Regions from separate parts of the Streptomyces sp. NPDC003023 genome, predicted to be linked through region 3. Evidence: riboswitches for the same ligand, from Rfam matches in the RefSeq annotation. Region 3 holds a riboswitch; each other region holds the start of a gene.

The links. A riboswitch is a leader RNA that binds a small molecule or an ion and turns the genes downstream of it on or off. The one in region 3 is predicted to bind cyclic di-AMP.
Region 1: another riboswitch for cyclic di-AMP. It lies ahead of ACFYV1_RS32220 (transglycosylase family protein); the one in region 3 lies ahead of ACFYV1_RS00965 (transglycosylase SLT domain-containing protein).
Region 2: another riboswitch for cyclic di-AMP. It lies ahead of ACFYV1_RS33175 (M23 family metallopeptidase); the one in region 3 lies ahead of ACFYV1_RS00965 (transglycosylase SLT domain-containing protein).
Region 4: another riboswitch for cyclic di-AMP. It lies ahead of ACFYV1_RS29975 (C40 family peptidase); the one in region 3 lies ahead of ACFYV1_RS00965 (transglycosylase SLT domain-containing protein).

What each region holds. Positions count from the first base shown of each region.
Region 1 is NZ_JBIAPL010000015.1:68,604-71,803, forward strand. Features, by position in the region: gene ACFYV1_RS32215 (transglycosylase family protein) at 27-965, shown strand; cyclic di-AMP (ydaO/yuaA leader) riboswitch at 1,236-1,414, shown strand; gene ACFYV1_RS32220 (transglycosylase family protein) at 1,418-2,080, shown strand; gene eno (phosphopyruvate hydratase) at 2,394-3,200, shown strand, end outside.
Region 2 is NZ_JBIAPL010000017.1:37,179-40,378, forward strand. Features, by position in the region: gene ACFYV1_RS33170 (PP2C family protein-serine/threonine phosphatase) at 1-974, shown strand, start outside; cyclic di-AMP (ydaO/yuaA leader) riboswitch at 1,238-1,392, shown strand; gene ACFYV1_RS33175 (M23 family metallopeptidase) at 1,404-2,447, shown strand; gene ACFYV1_RS33180 (PrsW family intramembrane metalloprotease) at 2,661-3,200, opposite strand, start outside.
Region 3 is NZ_JBIAPL010000001.1:271,717-274,916, reverse strand. Features, by position in the region: gene ACFYV1_RS00970 (NADPH-dependent F420 reductase) at 14-706, shown strand; gene ACFYV1_RS00965 (transglycosylase SLT domain-containing protein) at 913-1,761, opposite strand; cyclic di-AMP (ydaO/yuaA leader) riboswitch at 1,766-1,933, opposite strand; gene ACFYV1_RS00960 (glutamate--cysteine ligase) at 2,601-3,200, opposite strand, start outside.
Region 4 is NZ_JBIAPL010000012.1:94,402-97,601, forward strand. Features, by position in the region: gene ACFYV1_RS29965 (ATP-dependent Clp protease proteolytic subunit) at 73-711, shown strand; gene ACFYV1_RS29970 (hypothetical protein) at 719-1,027, shown strand; cyclic di-AMP (ydaO/yuaA leader) riboswitch at 1,356-1,528, shown strand; gene ACFYV1_RS29975 (C40 family peptidase) at 1,532-2,008, shown strand; gene ACFYV1_RS29980 (ATP-binding protein) at 2,406-2,837, opposite strand; gene ACFYV1_RS29985 (8-amino-7-oxononanoate synthase) at 3,057-3,200, opposite strand, start outside.

The DNA of each region.
Region 1 (3,200 bases), on a different contig from region 3:
CTCCGGCCCTCATCGTCGCGGCAGGGGTGACCGGTTCGGCAATCGCCATTCCGCTGCTCGGCGCGGGTGCGGCATCCGCGGCGGACGCCAGCACCTGGGACCGCGTCGCGGAGTGCGAGAGCGGAGGGGCCTGGAGCGCCGACTTCGGCAACGGCTTCTACGGCGGACTCCAGTTCTCGCAGGAGACCTGGTCCGCCTACGGCGGCACCGCGTACGCGCCCAGCGCCGACCTCGCGAGCCGCTCGCAGCAGATAGCGGTCGCCGAGAAGGTGCTCGCCGCCGAGGGGCCCGCGGCGTGGCCCGCCTGCGGACCGCTCGCGGGGCTGCAGGACGACGGCATGGACACCGGTGTCGACCCCGGCATCCTCCCCCTGCCGCAGGAGAGCGACGCGCCGTCCGGCGAGCCGTCGACGGACCCGTCGCCGACGGCCGGGCCGACCGGCACGGAGGACGGCGGGACCGCCGACGACACCGCGGACACGTCGGGCGAATCCGGCACTCCGGACGCGGACGCCTCGCAGCCGTCCGATGACGCCACCGCCGAGCCGGCGCCCAAGGATGGCGACGCGGCCGCCCCGGTCGAGCCCACCGCTCCCGGCGCGGACGACGGCACCTCGGGGACGGCGCCTGCGGACGAGGCGACGGACGAGGTGACGGACGGCACCGGCAGGCACCGCGGCGCACCGGCCGGGGACGAGACGGAAACCGGCAATGCGGGCGAAGAGCGCGACAACGGTCGTCATGCCTCACGCAGTGACAGTTCCGGGCGCACCGGGGTGGACGGGGTGACGGATCCCGGTGTCTACACCGTTCAGCCCGGCGACAACCTGTGCGACATCGCCGCCGAGAACGGGGTGACCGGAGGCTGGCCGGCCCTGTACGAGGCGAACGAGGCGACGGTCGGCGCCGACCCCGACCTCATCCTGCCCGGTCAGAGCCTCGATCTGGGTCTGAACCAGGGATAGTTCGCGGGTGGTTTGATCGCCATATGTCCGTTCTGTTCGAGTGAGACAAGGGTCTCTTTGTCTCAACTGGAGCAAATCGCCCGGCGAATTCGGCCACTCCGCCCCCCACCTGCGAAAACGGACATCTTGGAGTGTCCGGTTCGAGTACTTTCTCCCCGATGTTCGACTTTGAACATCGGGGAGCGGTGCGTTTACGGTCTGAACCGCTCGCCACCGCGGGCACCGTCGACCGATACGCCGAATCCTGCCGTCGGTCGGGGGGAACACTCGTCGCTCAGAGCGCCGAAGGCAGGAGCGGGGGACCCAAGGTAAGCGCCGGCGCCGGACGTTCGGATCGAGAAGACCGAAGCACCGGAACCGGCTGGGGGTTAAGTCGCGCGGGACCGCGCGGCCGGGCACTCACGGCCCGAACCCGACAGCTCACCTCGCAGGCGTCGGTGAGGAGAAGTTCCATGCTGCGTTCCACCGGCAAGGCCAAGCACCGCCGCCCGTCCAGGATCACCCGTCTCGTCGCGCTCGCCGGTGTCGCCGGCGCCGCGATCGCCGCCCCGGTCCTCGGTGCCGGCTCCGCGTCCGCCGCGACCGTCTCCGAATGGGACGCGGTCGCCCAGTGCGAGTCCGGCGGCAACTGGTCCATCAACACCGGCAACGGCTACTACGGCGGCCTGCAGTTCTCCAGCTCGACCTGGGCCGCGTTCGGTGGCACCGCGTACGCCTCGAACGCCCACCTGGCGTCCAAGGCGCAGCAGATCGAGATAGCCGAGAAGGTCCTGGCGGGCCAGGGCAAGGGCGCCTGGCCGAGCTGCGGTGTCGGCCTGTCCAACGCCACCCCCGCCACCGGCTCCGCCGACGCCGAGCCCACCCAGCCGGCCCAGAAGCGTGCCGAGGCGCCCACCACGCGCTCCGAGCGCGCCGAGGCCCCGGCCCCGGAGAAGAAGGCGAAGTCCTTCCAGAAGGGCGACGGCGAGTACACGGTCGAGGCCGGCGACACCCTGAGCAGCATCGCCGAGGCCGAGAAGGTCAAGGGCGGCTGGGAGAAGCTGTTCGAGCTGAACAAGGACATCGTCGAGGACGCCGACGTGATCCACCCGGGTCAGCGGCTCCACCTCGGCTGACACCCCCTCCGCGGTCCGGCGGCCGCGGAGTCACCCCGCCCGTGCGAAACGGGATCCGAGCACCCCGGTCCGGCGTACCTTCCCCCGTACACGCCGGGCCGGGGCTCGGTCCGTAGCGGGCCGGAACGGCCCAAGAGCGGTTACCCGCAGGTAGGTAAAGCCCTGTTTGTCCGGCCGCGGGAGTCTTGATGCCCTTTTTCGTCCCAGCGGGCGGGCATCGGCCGGCCTTTGCCCCCGAGGCGGTTAGGCTCTTGCCGCAAGGCCAAGCAGACCTCTGCACTTTTCTCGCGTCACATCCCAGAAGGAGATGCTCGTGCCGTCCATCGACGTCGTCGTAGCCCGGGAAATCCTGGACTCCCGAGGCAACCCCACGGTCGAGGTCGAGGTTGGCCTCGACGACGGCAGCACGGGTCGTGCTGCAGTTCCGTCCGGCGCATCCACCGGTGCGTTCGAGGCTCTCGAGCTCCGCGACGGTGACCAGAACCGCTACCAGGGCAAGGGTGTCGAGAAGGCGGTCCTCGCCGTCATCGAGCAGATCGGCCCGGAGCTCGTCGGCTACGACGCCACCGAGCAGCGCCTGATCGACCAGGCGATGTTCGACCTGGACGCCACGCCGGACAAGTCCTCCCTCGGGGCCAACGCCATCCTCGGTGTCTCCCTCGCCGTGGCGCACGCCGCCGCCGAGGCCTCGGACCTGCCGCTCTTCCGCTACCTGGGCGGCCCGAACGCGCACCTGCTGCCCGTTCCGATGATGAACATCCTGAACGGCGGCTCGCACGCCGACTCCAACGTGGACATCCAGGAGTTCATGATCGCGCCGATCGGCGCCGAGTCCTTCTCCGAGGCCCTGCGCTGGGGCACCGAGGTCTACCACACCCTCAAGAAGGTCCTGAAGCAGAAGGGCCTCTCCACCGGCCTCGGCGACGAGGGCGGCTTCGCGCCGAACCTCGACTCCAACCGCGCCGCCCTGGACCTCATCCTCGAGGCCATCAAGGAAGCCGGCTACGCCCCGGGCAAGGACATCGCGCTCGCGCTCGACGTCGCCGCGTCCGAGTTCTACAAGGACGGCAGTTACGAGTTCGAGGGCAAGTCCCGCTCGGCCGCCGAGATGACCGAGTAC
Region 2 (3,200 bases), on a different contig from region 3:
TGCTCACCGGTGTCGCCGCTCTCCTGGCCGTCACCGGTATGCACGCCATCAACCGGAGCTTCGCCGAGATCACGGCTCTGACGGAGACGACCACCGTGATCACGGTCGCGGTCCTCGCGCTGCTCATCAACAACGTCGTACGCCGCAGCGGTGAACGGCTCGCCTCCGCCCGGGTGATCGCGGAGACCGCCCAGCGTGCCGTGCTGCCCACGCCGGTCGACCGGATCGGCGGCCTGCACATCGCCGCCCGTTACGAGGCGGCACAGGCGGGCGCGTTCATCGGCGGAGACCTGTTCGCGGTGCAGGACACGCCCTACGGTGTGCGTCTCATCGTCGGCGACGTACGGGGCAAGGGGCTGGACGCGGTGGGGACCGTCGCCGTGCTGATCGGCGCGTTCCGTGAGGCCGCGGAGCAGGAGCGTTCGCTCGAGGGCGTGGCCCAGCGGCTGGAGCGCGCACTCGGACGGGAGGGCACGCGGCGGGAGGGCCTCGACGCCGTCGAGGGGTTCACCACCGCCGTGCTGGGTGAGATTCCCCGTGGCACTCCTCTGGTGCGGCTGGTGAACCGCGGCCACCCCGAGCCGCTGGTGCTGCACGCCGACGGGAGCCTGGACGTGCTGGAGCCCTCCCAGGCCGCACTGCCGCTCGGGATGGGCGAGTTGGCGGGATGGCCGGACCGCGCCCAGGAGTACCCGCTGCCCGACGGGGCGACGCTGCTGCTCTTCACGGACGGGGTCACGGAGGCGCGGGACGACCACGGGGACTTCTACGACCCCGTCGCACGGCTGGGCGGTCGTCTCTTCCCCGGGCCGGGGGACCTGCTGGACGCACTGGTCGACGACGTACGCCGGTACACCGGCGGCGGATCGAACGACGACATGGCGCTGCTGGCGGTCGGCCGCCCCGCGAAGGGGCAGCCGGAACGGCGCACGACGGTGCCGGTGGTCCCTCCGGAGCCGGGGGCCGGCGGCTGAATCGGTTCCAGTGCTCGAGTGGCGCGGGACGGTGTGCACGTTCCGTAGTCGGAGGGCACCCCTGCGCATAACAACTGACACAACATCAGAAACTCGATGCCCGCTGACGTTTGATCAAGTCGCCCGGTTCCGCCCGCGTCTGTCCGGTTAAGTCCCGCCCGGAATCGTTAATGATCAATCGGAAGAGCTTGGAATCGGGCACCGCCTTCTATTAACGTTCGATAACGCAGCGCGGTCGTCCAAGTCGTCGTAAGAGGCGGCGCCGCGCGCACGCGCCGAATCCCGCAAGGGAACCGGGGAACCACCAATTGGGGTGAATCGGTCACCTCTGCCGCGCAGTTCGCGGTCGAGGCGCCCGTAGGAGACCTTCCTGCTCCGAACCCGTCAGCTAACCCGGTAGGCGAGAAGGAAGGAAAGGAGAACGCCTTCGTGGCGTCCAACATGCCTGCCCCCGAGGTCCGCTTCGCGTCCGAACGCTTCGGCGCCGACGCCCCCGAGCGGACCCTGGAGGAATGGAATCCCACCGAGGAATCCATCCGCCCGGTGCGCGGTCGGCACCGTGTCATCAAGCAGCGCGGCGGACTCGCCCGCAGCTCCACAGTGCTCGGCGTCGGCGTGATCGCCGCTGTCGGCGCGGGCGGCATAGCCACCGCGCAGGACAAGCCGGCCGTCTCCATCTCCCTTCCCGACGCGATCACGGACAGTCTTCCCGACGCCAAGTCCCTTCCCGGCGTCGGCTCTCTGCTCGCGGACGACTCCGACGCGGCAGAGCTCGCGAACACCGCGCCGCTCACGGCCGCGACCACCGTCGCCGACGGTGGCGACGAATCCGCCGGGGCTGTCGGCGCGGGCGAGGCGCTTCGCGCGCGCATCCTTCAGCAGGCGGAGCAGCAGCAGGCCGAGGCGGACGCGGAGGCCAGGGCAGCCGCGGAGAAGCTCGCCGCGGAACAGGCCGCGTCCGCAGCGGAGAAGCAGCAGAGCGCGGCGGAGGCCAAGGCCGCGGAGGAGAAGCGGAAGGCGGAGGAGGCCGCGCGGGCCAAGGCGGAGGCCGAGCGTCTCGCCGAGCTCGCGAAGAGCTTCGCCCTGCCCACCTCCTCGTACACGATCACCTCCACGTACGGAGAGTCCGGCTCGATGTGGTCCTCCGGCCAGCACACCGGCCTGGACTTCGCCGCGCCGACGGGAACCCCGGTCAAGGCCGTGCACGGCGGCACGGTCAAGTCGGCCGGCTGGTCCGGCTCCTACGGCTACCGGATCGTCCTCGAGCTCGACGACGGCACCGAGGTCCTGTACGCCCACCTGTCGTCGATGACGGCGAGTGCCGGCCAGACCGTGACCACCGGCGAGACGATCGGGCGCGTCGGCGCCACCGGCAACGTCACCGGGCCGCACCTGCACCTCGAGGTGCACACGCCGGGCGGATCCGGCATCGACCCGATGGCGTGGCTGCGCGGCAAGGGCCTCACCGTCTGATCCCTGCCCGGTACGGGGGAAGCAGCACTCTTCCCCGTGCCGGGCGGTCCCGTTGTCTCCGGCAGCCACGACGCCCACCCCCCGCGTCGGGGCTGTCGGACTGTCCGCCACCGGTCGGGTCGGCAGGCCGTCCGGTCGGGCCGTCCGGTCGGGTCGTGCGGTCGGCAGCCGGTCGGGTCGTGCGGTCGGCAGGCCGGTCAGGTCGTGCGGCGCTCAGCGGCGGTACGGGTTCCAGCCGTCGTAGTCGCGGTACGGCGCCGGCGCGGGGATCCTGCTGGTCATCCGGGCCGCGTAGTCCAGCGAGGGCCCCGCCACCTCCCTGCGCTGCCAGAGATGGTGCAGCAACTCCTGCTCCCGCGCCACGAAGTCCGGCTCGGCCGCGCCGCGACGGGCCCGGTGACGCAGGAAGGCCAGCGAGGTCGCGAACGCCTCGTACTCCGACACCGCGTGCCCGGCGGCGGGGCCGTACGTGCGACGGGCGAAGTCGCGCGCCATCGTGCGGGCCCGCATCGACGACAGGGCACGAGGTTCCGCCGGGGACATCCAGCCCGCCGCGGCGTACGCGGGCAACTGGTCGGATATCGTGCGCAGCTCGCGCTGCCGGGTCCATATCGTCAGCCAGGTGAGCAGGCCGAAGACCGGGACCATGAACGCCCCGTACACGGCGTAGAAACCCCACGGGCCGAGCATCGATGCCGAGCCGTTCCACAGCGCGTGCACGCCCATCGCGAGCGCCAGGCCCAGCAGCGGCAG
Region 3 (3,200 bases):
GAGGGAATGCGTGATGAGAATCGGTGTACTGGGCACAGGCAACATGGCGGACGCGCTCGCCACCCACTGGGTCCGCGCCGGGCACGACGTGGCCGTCGGAGGGCGGGACATGCACAAGGCGGAGCGGCTCGCGGCGCGTCTCGGGGGCGGTGCGAAGGCCGGCGGTCTGCGTGCGGCGGCCGAGTTCGGTCAGGTGGTGCTGGTTGCTCTGCCCCTCGGTGCGGGGGAGAGCGTGGTGCGGACACTGCGGGTGGCCCTGGACGGCAAGGTGCTGATCGACTGTTCCAATCCGGTCGGTCCGGGCTTCCGGCTTCTGACACGGAGTGGCCTCCCGGCCGCACAGCAACTGGCCGCGGCCGCACTGGGAACCCACGTGGTCAAGGCGTTCAATCTCTGCCACGAGGACGTGTGGCGCATGTCGCCACCCGTTTTCGACGGGCGGCGGCTGGCCGTTCCGGTCTGCGGAGACGACGCAACGGCTCTCACACTTGTACACGAGTTGGTGCGGCATGTCGGCTGCGAGCCCGTTGCCGGCGGCTCTCTCGAACGAGCGGGACTCCTGGAGGCGACCGCGGCACTCTTCATCGGGCTATGGGTCGGCGAGGGCGCCGATGCCCAGGCCATCGCACCACCGCTGGCCTATGCAACCGGACCGCGAGACGAGGAACCGCAAACGGCCGAAGAAGCTGTTCGTCAGGGGCTCTGAGCCTGGCCGATCCGCCAGCATGCTTGATCTTCGCGCAGTGGGCTGCGCGGGTTCGGCCGTCGATCCTCCGACGGCCGCGGGCAGGCGATCCGGCCCGTCTCGTGGAAGTTCCCGGGGACGACTCGGGCCGGTGTCCGGGGCGCCGTCGGGGGCGACCCGGGCACCGGCCCGGTGAGTTGCGACGGCGAGGCCGTCGCGAGGTCCCGTCAGTAGGGACCGTTCACGTTGTCGATCGAGCCGTACCGGTCGGCGGCGTAGTTGCACGCGGCGGTGATGTTGGCGACCGGGTCGAACAGGTCGTAGGACGTGCCGGGGACGTGGTAGGCGTCGAAGGTCGGCTGGATGACCTGCAGCAGGCCCTTCGAAGGCGTGCCGTTGATGGCGTTGATGTCCCAGTTGTTCATGGCCAGCGGGTTGCCGGAGGACTCACGCATGATGTTGCGGTGGATTCCGTCGTAGGACCCCGGAATTCCGTGCTGAGCCATGATGTCCAGCGATTCCTTGATCCAGCCGTCGAGGTTGTTCGCGTACGCGGCCGGCTTCGCGGCGGGCGCGGCCTTCTTCGTGGTCGTCGCGGCGGTCTCGGCGGCCGGCGCGCTCTTGCGCTCGGAGCGGTCCGCGCGGTCGGTCTCGGCGGTCCGGTCGGCCTTCTTGGGCGCGTCCTTTTCCTTCGCCGCAGCCTTGGCTCCGACGGTGAGCTCGAGGCCCGGGTGGATCAGATCCGGGTCCTCGCCGACAGCCTTGCGGTTGTCCTTGTAGAGCTGCTTCCAGCCGCCGTCGAGGGAATGCTGATCGGCGATCTTGGAAAGGGAGTCGCCCACGACCACGGAATAGGTCACGGAGCCGGTCTTCTTCGCCGCGACCTGTGCGGCGGAGGCGACGGCGGCGGGAGCCACGGCCTTCTCCGCGGCGACGGGCTGCGCCGCGGGAGCCGCCTGGGCGGTCGCCGCGCCCATGATCGGGAGGGCGAGAGCCGCGCCACCCGTGCTCGCGGCGATGAACCCGCGGGTGAGTGAACGGGACTTGGGACGACGGTGCTTACCCTTTGCGGGCATGGCCAATTCCTCTCCGTCGCCTGCGAGGTGAGCTGTCGGGTTCGGGCTGGAGATGCCCGGCCGCACAGAATGCGGCTTCACCCCGAGCCGTACCGGATTCGGTTCGCAATCCGGTACGGCGGCTTACCTGGTTCCCCCGCTCCTGCCGTACGTGAGTGGGTGCGGTCTGGTTTCCGGACGGTGGCAGGATTCGGCGGTCCACCCGGATTGACGGTGACCGTAAGCGAGAGCATCCGGGCGAAACAAGTGGCGAATTGTCGATCACAATACGAAAGGCGGTTTCGCGCGGTTCATTTCAATTGTCATAACCGTGTCAAGAAACCCAAATTCCGCTCCGCCAAAGGGGAGTGGCGGGCGCGGTCACCTGTCCGTCGCAGACGGCCAGGTGACCGACATCACTGGCCCCGAGCGCAACCACGGTCACCGCCAAGGGCTCCACATCCTTGCCAACTCGCAGCAATCGCACTGAAATTTACCTTCCTTGGCAAAGGTGGCGATTCACTCGATATTGGACATTCTTGGGGTCAATGGGGCGTCTCGGACCGCGCACCTCGTCGACGCATGGCACCCCATTACACAGATAACGCACTGAAAGCGACATTTCCTCTTCGGGTGGTCGGCCGGCACCACGCCGAGGGACTGCCGTGCCTCGGCGCCGGGAGGACTGCCGTCAGGGGTGAAAGGTCGTCATCAGGGCGACGTACGGCCTGGCGCTCCCACGGCTCCTGCAGCATGCGGGGAGGGCGGGTGGGACGGCCCGCGAGAAGGTTCCGGTTCGGATGCGCGGATGCCGCGCCGGGCCTTGCCTTGTGGCTGCAGCCGGCCGGAACGCCCCTCGTTCAGTCGACGGGCCAGGTGTGGGCGGGAGCGTTCAGATGCATGTACTCGATGTACTGCCGGGTCATCAGCCGAAGCGCCTCGTGGTGGTCGACCCGGTTCCTCGCGTCGATGTGGTGGTACGTCTCGGCCTGCCACAGGGCTCCGTTGCGGCCGGTGACACATCGCTGCTCGATGATGCCGAGCAGCGGCTCCCGCCACGCCGAGTCCATGCCGGAGAGCTCGAGCCCGCGGTGGGCCATCGGCAGCAGACGTCTCAGTACGAGCTCGGCCACCGGGACCTCGCCCATGCCCGGCCAGTAGAGCCGGGCGTCGATGCCGTGCCGCGCCGCCGCGTGCAGGTTGTCCTCCGCCGCCTGGAACGACATCCGGGACCAGACCGGCCTCTCCTCGTCCACGAGGGCGCGGGTCACCCCGTAGTAGAAGGCGCCGTTGGCGAGGGTGTCGGCGACGGTGGGCCCTGCCGGGAGGACCCGGTTCTCGACGCGCAGGTGCGGCTTGCCGTAGGCGACGGCGTACACCGGGCGGTTCCAGCGGTAGATGGTGCCGTTGTGCAGCGTCAGCTCGGCCAGTTCGGGGATGTCGCCGCCGTCGAGCGTCTC
Region 4 (3,200 bases), on a different contig from region 3:
CCATTCTAACGCCCTGTACATCCTGTACATTTTTTACAGAGCGAGAGCCGTCAGACCGAGGAGAGGCACGCCGTGAACCGACCTTCCGCCCGCCATGTCCTGCCGGAGTTCACCGAGCGCACGTTCTCGGGAACGCGCACCGTCGACCCGTACTCGAAGCTGATGGAGGAGCGAATCGTCTTCCTGGGGACCGCGGTCGACGACACCGCGGCGAACGACGTCATCGCGCAGCTGCTGCACCTCGAGTACACGGCCCCCGACCAGGACATCTGCCTCTACATCAACTCCCCCGGCGGATCACTCAGCGCGATGTCCGCCATCTACGACACGATGCAGATCGTCACCTGCGACGTGGCGACGACATGCCTCGGCCAGGCGGTGTCGACCGCCGTCACCCTGCTCGCCGCCGGCGCGCCCGGGAAGCGCATGGCCCTTCCGGGCGCGCGCATCGTCATGCAGCAGCCCGCGTACGAGGAGCCGTTGCGCGGACAACCCTCCGATCTGGAGATCCACGCCGCGGAGTTGCTGCGACTGCGCGAACAACTCGCCGGAATGCTCACGCGCCACACCGGCCGGAGCCCGGAGCGCATCGCGGCCGACCTGGAGCGGGACAAGATCTTCGACGCCCCCGCCGCCAGGGAGTACGGCCTGATCGACCACGTCGTCGCGAGCCGCAAGATGCCGACCACGCCGCCGCACGGGGGCCGGTGAGCACCGGATGCTGCCGCCGGAACTGCCCTCACTGCCCGCGCTGACCCGCGCGGAGGCCGAGTTCGTCGACGCCTACCTCGAAGTCGTCGACCTGCTCGGCCGGATCAACCCGGTCCGCGGCCACCACACCTATGGAGCACTGCGCGCCGCGCAGGCGCTGGTCGGGCGGGCCGCCGCCCTCAAGGACGCCCTGACGCTCATGCACATACGGGGCGAGAACGAGGTGTACACGCACACGCTCACCGAGGCACTGCGCGTCCTGGACGGTGAACGCCGGGCGAAACGCGTGACCATTCCTCCCGGTCAGACGAGCTGACGGTCGTTCCGCGGCTGTCAACCGCCGACGGGGTAGCGGTATTTGTCCCCCGTTCGGTGGAGCTTCCCCGAAGTTGTTGCGTGTCGCAGGACTTGCGCCGCGCAACCACCGATCTGGCCCAATGGGCCGCTTCGTCGCTGGTACGACGATGCTTCCGGGACACGCGGGAAGCGGCCCCACAGCCCTGCCCACCCGAAAGGTCCAGTCGTGATCGGCTTCACAAAAGCCGTTTCAACTCGGAAATCGGACATGGGTGGGTAACGATCCGTGGGACGACAAGCCCCCGCCACCTTGACGGGGCGGTCCGGGCGGACGCTGAGTCCTGCCGCCGCACCGGATGCCTGGTCGACAGAAGTGCACCGGCAGGAGTGGAGGACCCGAGCAGTACGGCGCGTCCGGCGATCTTGGACACGCCTCGGGGTGAAGCCGCTGCGGCGGCCGGGCGTCTTCGCCGGTCCGAACCCGACAGGTCATCCTTCACAGGCGGCTGACGAAGGGTTGCGCATGACTGCGCAGATGCATCTCCCGCTCCTGTTCTCGCGGGCGGGCGCCGTATCGGCACTGACCATCGCCGCCGTCGGCGGCACCGTCCTCGCTCCGGGCAGCACTGCCGAGGCGTACGCGATCAGCAGCTACGCGAGCAAAGCGCTCAAGGTCGCGGCGTCGAAGCAGGGAGCGCCGTACCGGTACGGCGCCACCGGACCGAACCGCTTCGACTGCTCCGGGCTGACGCTCTATTCGTACAAGAAGGCGGGCAAAATACTGCCTCGTACGGCCCAGCAGCAGTACAACCGGACCCGCCATGTCTCCGCCGGCAACAGACAACGTGGCGACCTGGTCTTCTTCCACTCCGGCGGTGCCGTGTACCACGTGGGCATCTACGCCGGTCATGGAAAGATCTGGCACTCGCCCAAGACGGGCGACGTGGTCCGGTTGGCCAAGATCTGGACGCGGAGCGTCAAGTACGGCCGCGTGAGCTGACACACCGCCGCCGCCGCTGAGCTGACGTCCGGTCAGCACGCCGCCGACCGGACGAGCAGAGTCGCGCCGAGCATGGTCAGCGCCTTCCAAAGACGCCTTGGACGGCGCGGGGTGCGCGGCCCGCGCAACCACCGCCCTAGCCGGTCGAGGCCGCCGTCGAGCCCGCTCGCGCCGGTCGCGTCCTGTCGCGCCCCCGGAGTGCGGCGTGCACCGGGCGGTCACCCCGCACCGCGACGAGCTGGCGCGCCGGCCGTCCGGGCCCTGATGCGCGGCATGTTCGGCAGGGGCCGGTGCCGGGCAGGGAAGGCCCTGCCGTGAAGCGACCGCCCGTCCGGTCGGGACATGCGGTGGCCGTCCGCCGTCACGCGACGTTTCCGTCCGCAGTGGCCGCGCGTTGTCAGTTCTGTACCGGAACCGACCAGGGCAGCGCGATCCAGACGGTCTTGCCGCCCTCCGGGGTGGGCGTCACGGAGAGCCGGCCGCCCCGCTCCGCCGTGAGGGTGCGGATGATGACCATGCCCCTGCCGTTGTCCTGGCGCACGGCGGCGGGCAGCCGCCGAGGCCAGCGCGGATGGCTGTCGGTGACTCCGATGCACAGTTGCTCGTCGCGCTCCAGGCGCAGGTCCACCGTGAACGTCGGGGACTGCCCGAAGGTGTGCTGCACCGCGTTGGTGGCCAGTTCGGACACGATCAGCCGCACCGTGTCCACGGCATCGGCACAGGGCTCCAGCCCCCATTCACAGACGGTCTCCGTGACGTATCTCCGTGCGGTGGCAACCGACGCCGGATCACTCGGCAGAGTGATGGACGCTTCTTGGTGGTCTGCCATGGCGGCGCTGTCCCTTTCCCACCGGGCCGGCTCCGACTCGTAGCGGATGAAACGCGGGAACGGCCACGGATTACGCTTCCGCGTCAGACTGCCACTTATCGTGCTTCAGGGTCGGTGATCCACCAGATACGTACATATCTGTCGCTCGATGCGGTGAACTCTGCTACGGACGACCGTATTTACGGCCCCTGGAACGGGGCCCGGAGAGCGCCCGTCGCCTCAACGGGCCGGGGCGGTCGCGATGATCGTGGCGACCGCCGTGTCGATCTGCTGCTCGGTGAGATCCGCCCTGGCGGTGAGCCGGATCCGCGAGATCCCGTCGGGCACCGACGGGGGCCTGAAGCATCCGACGACCAGCCCCGC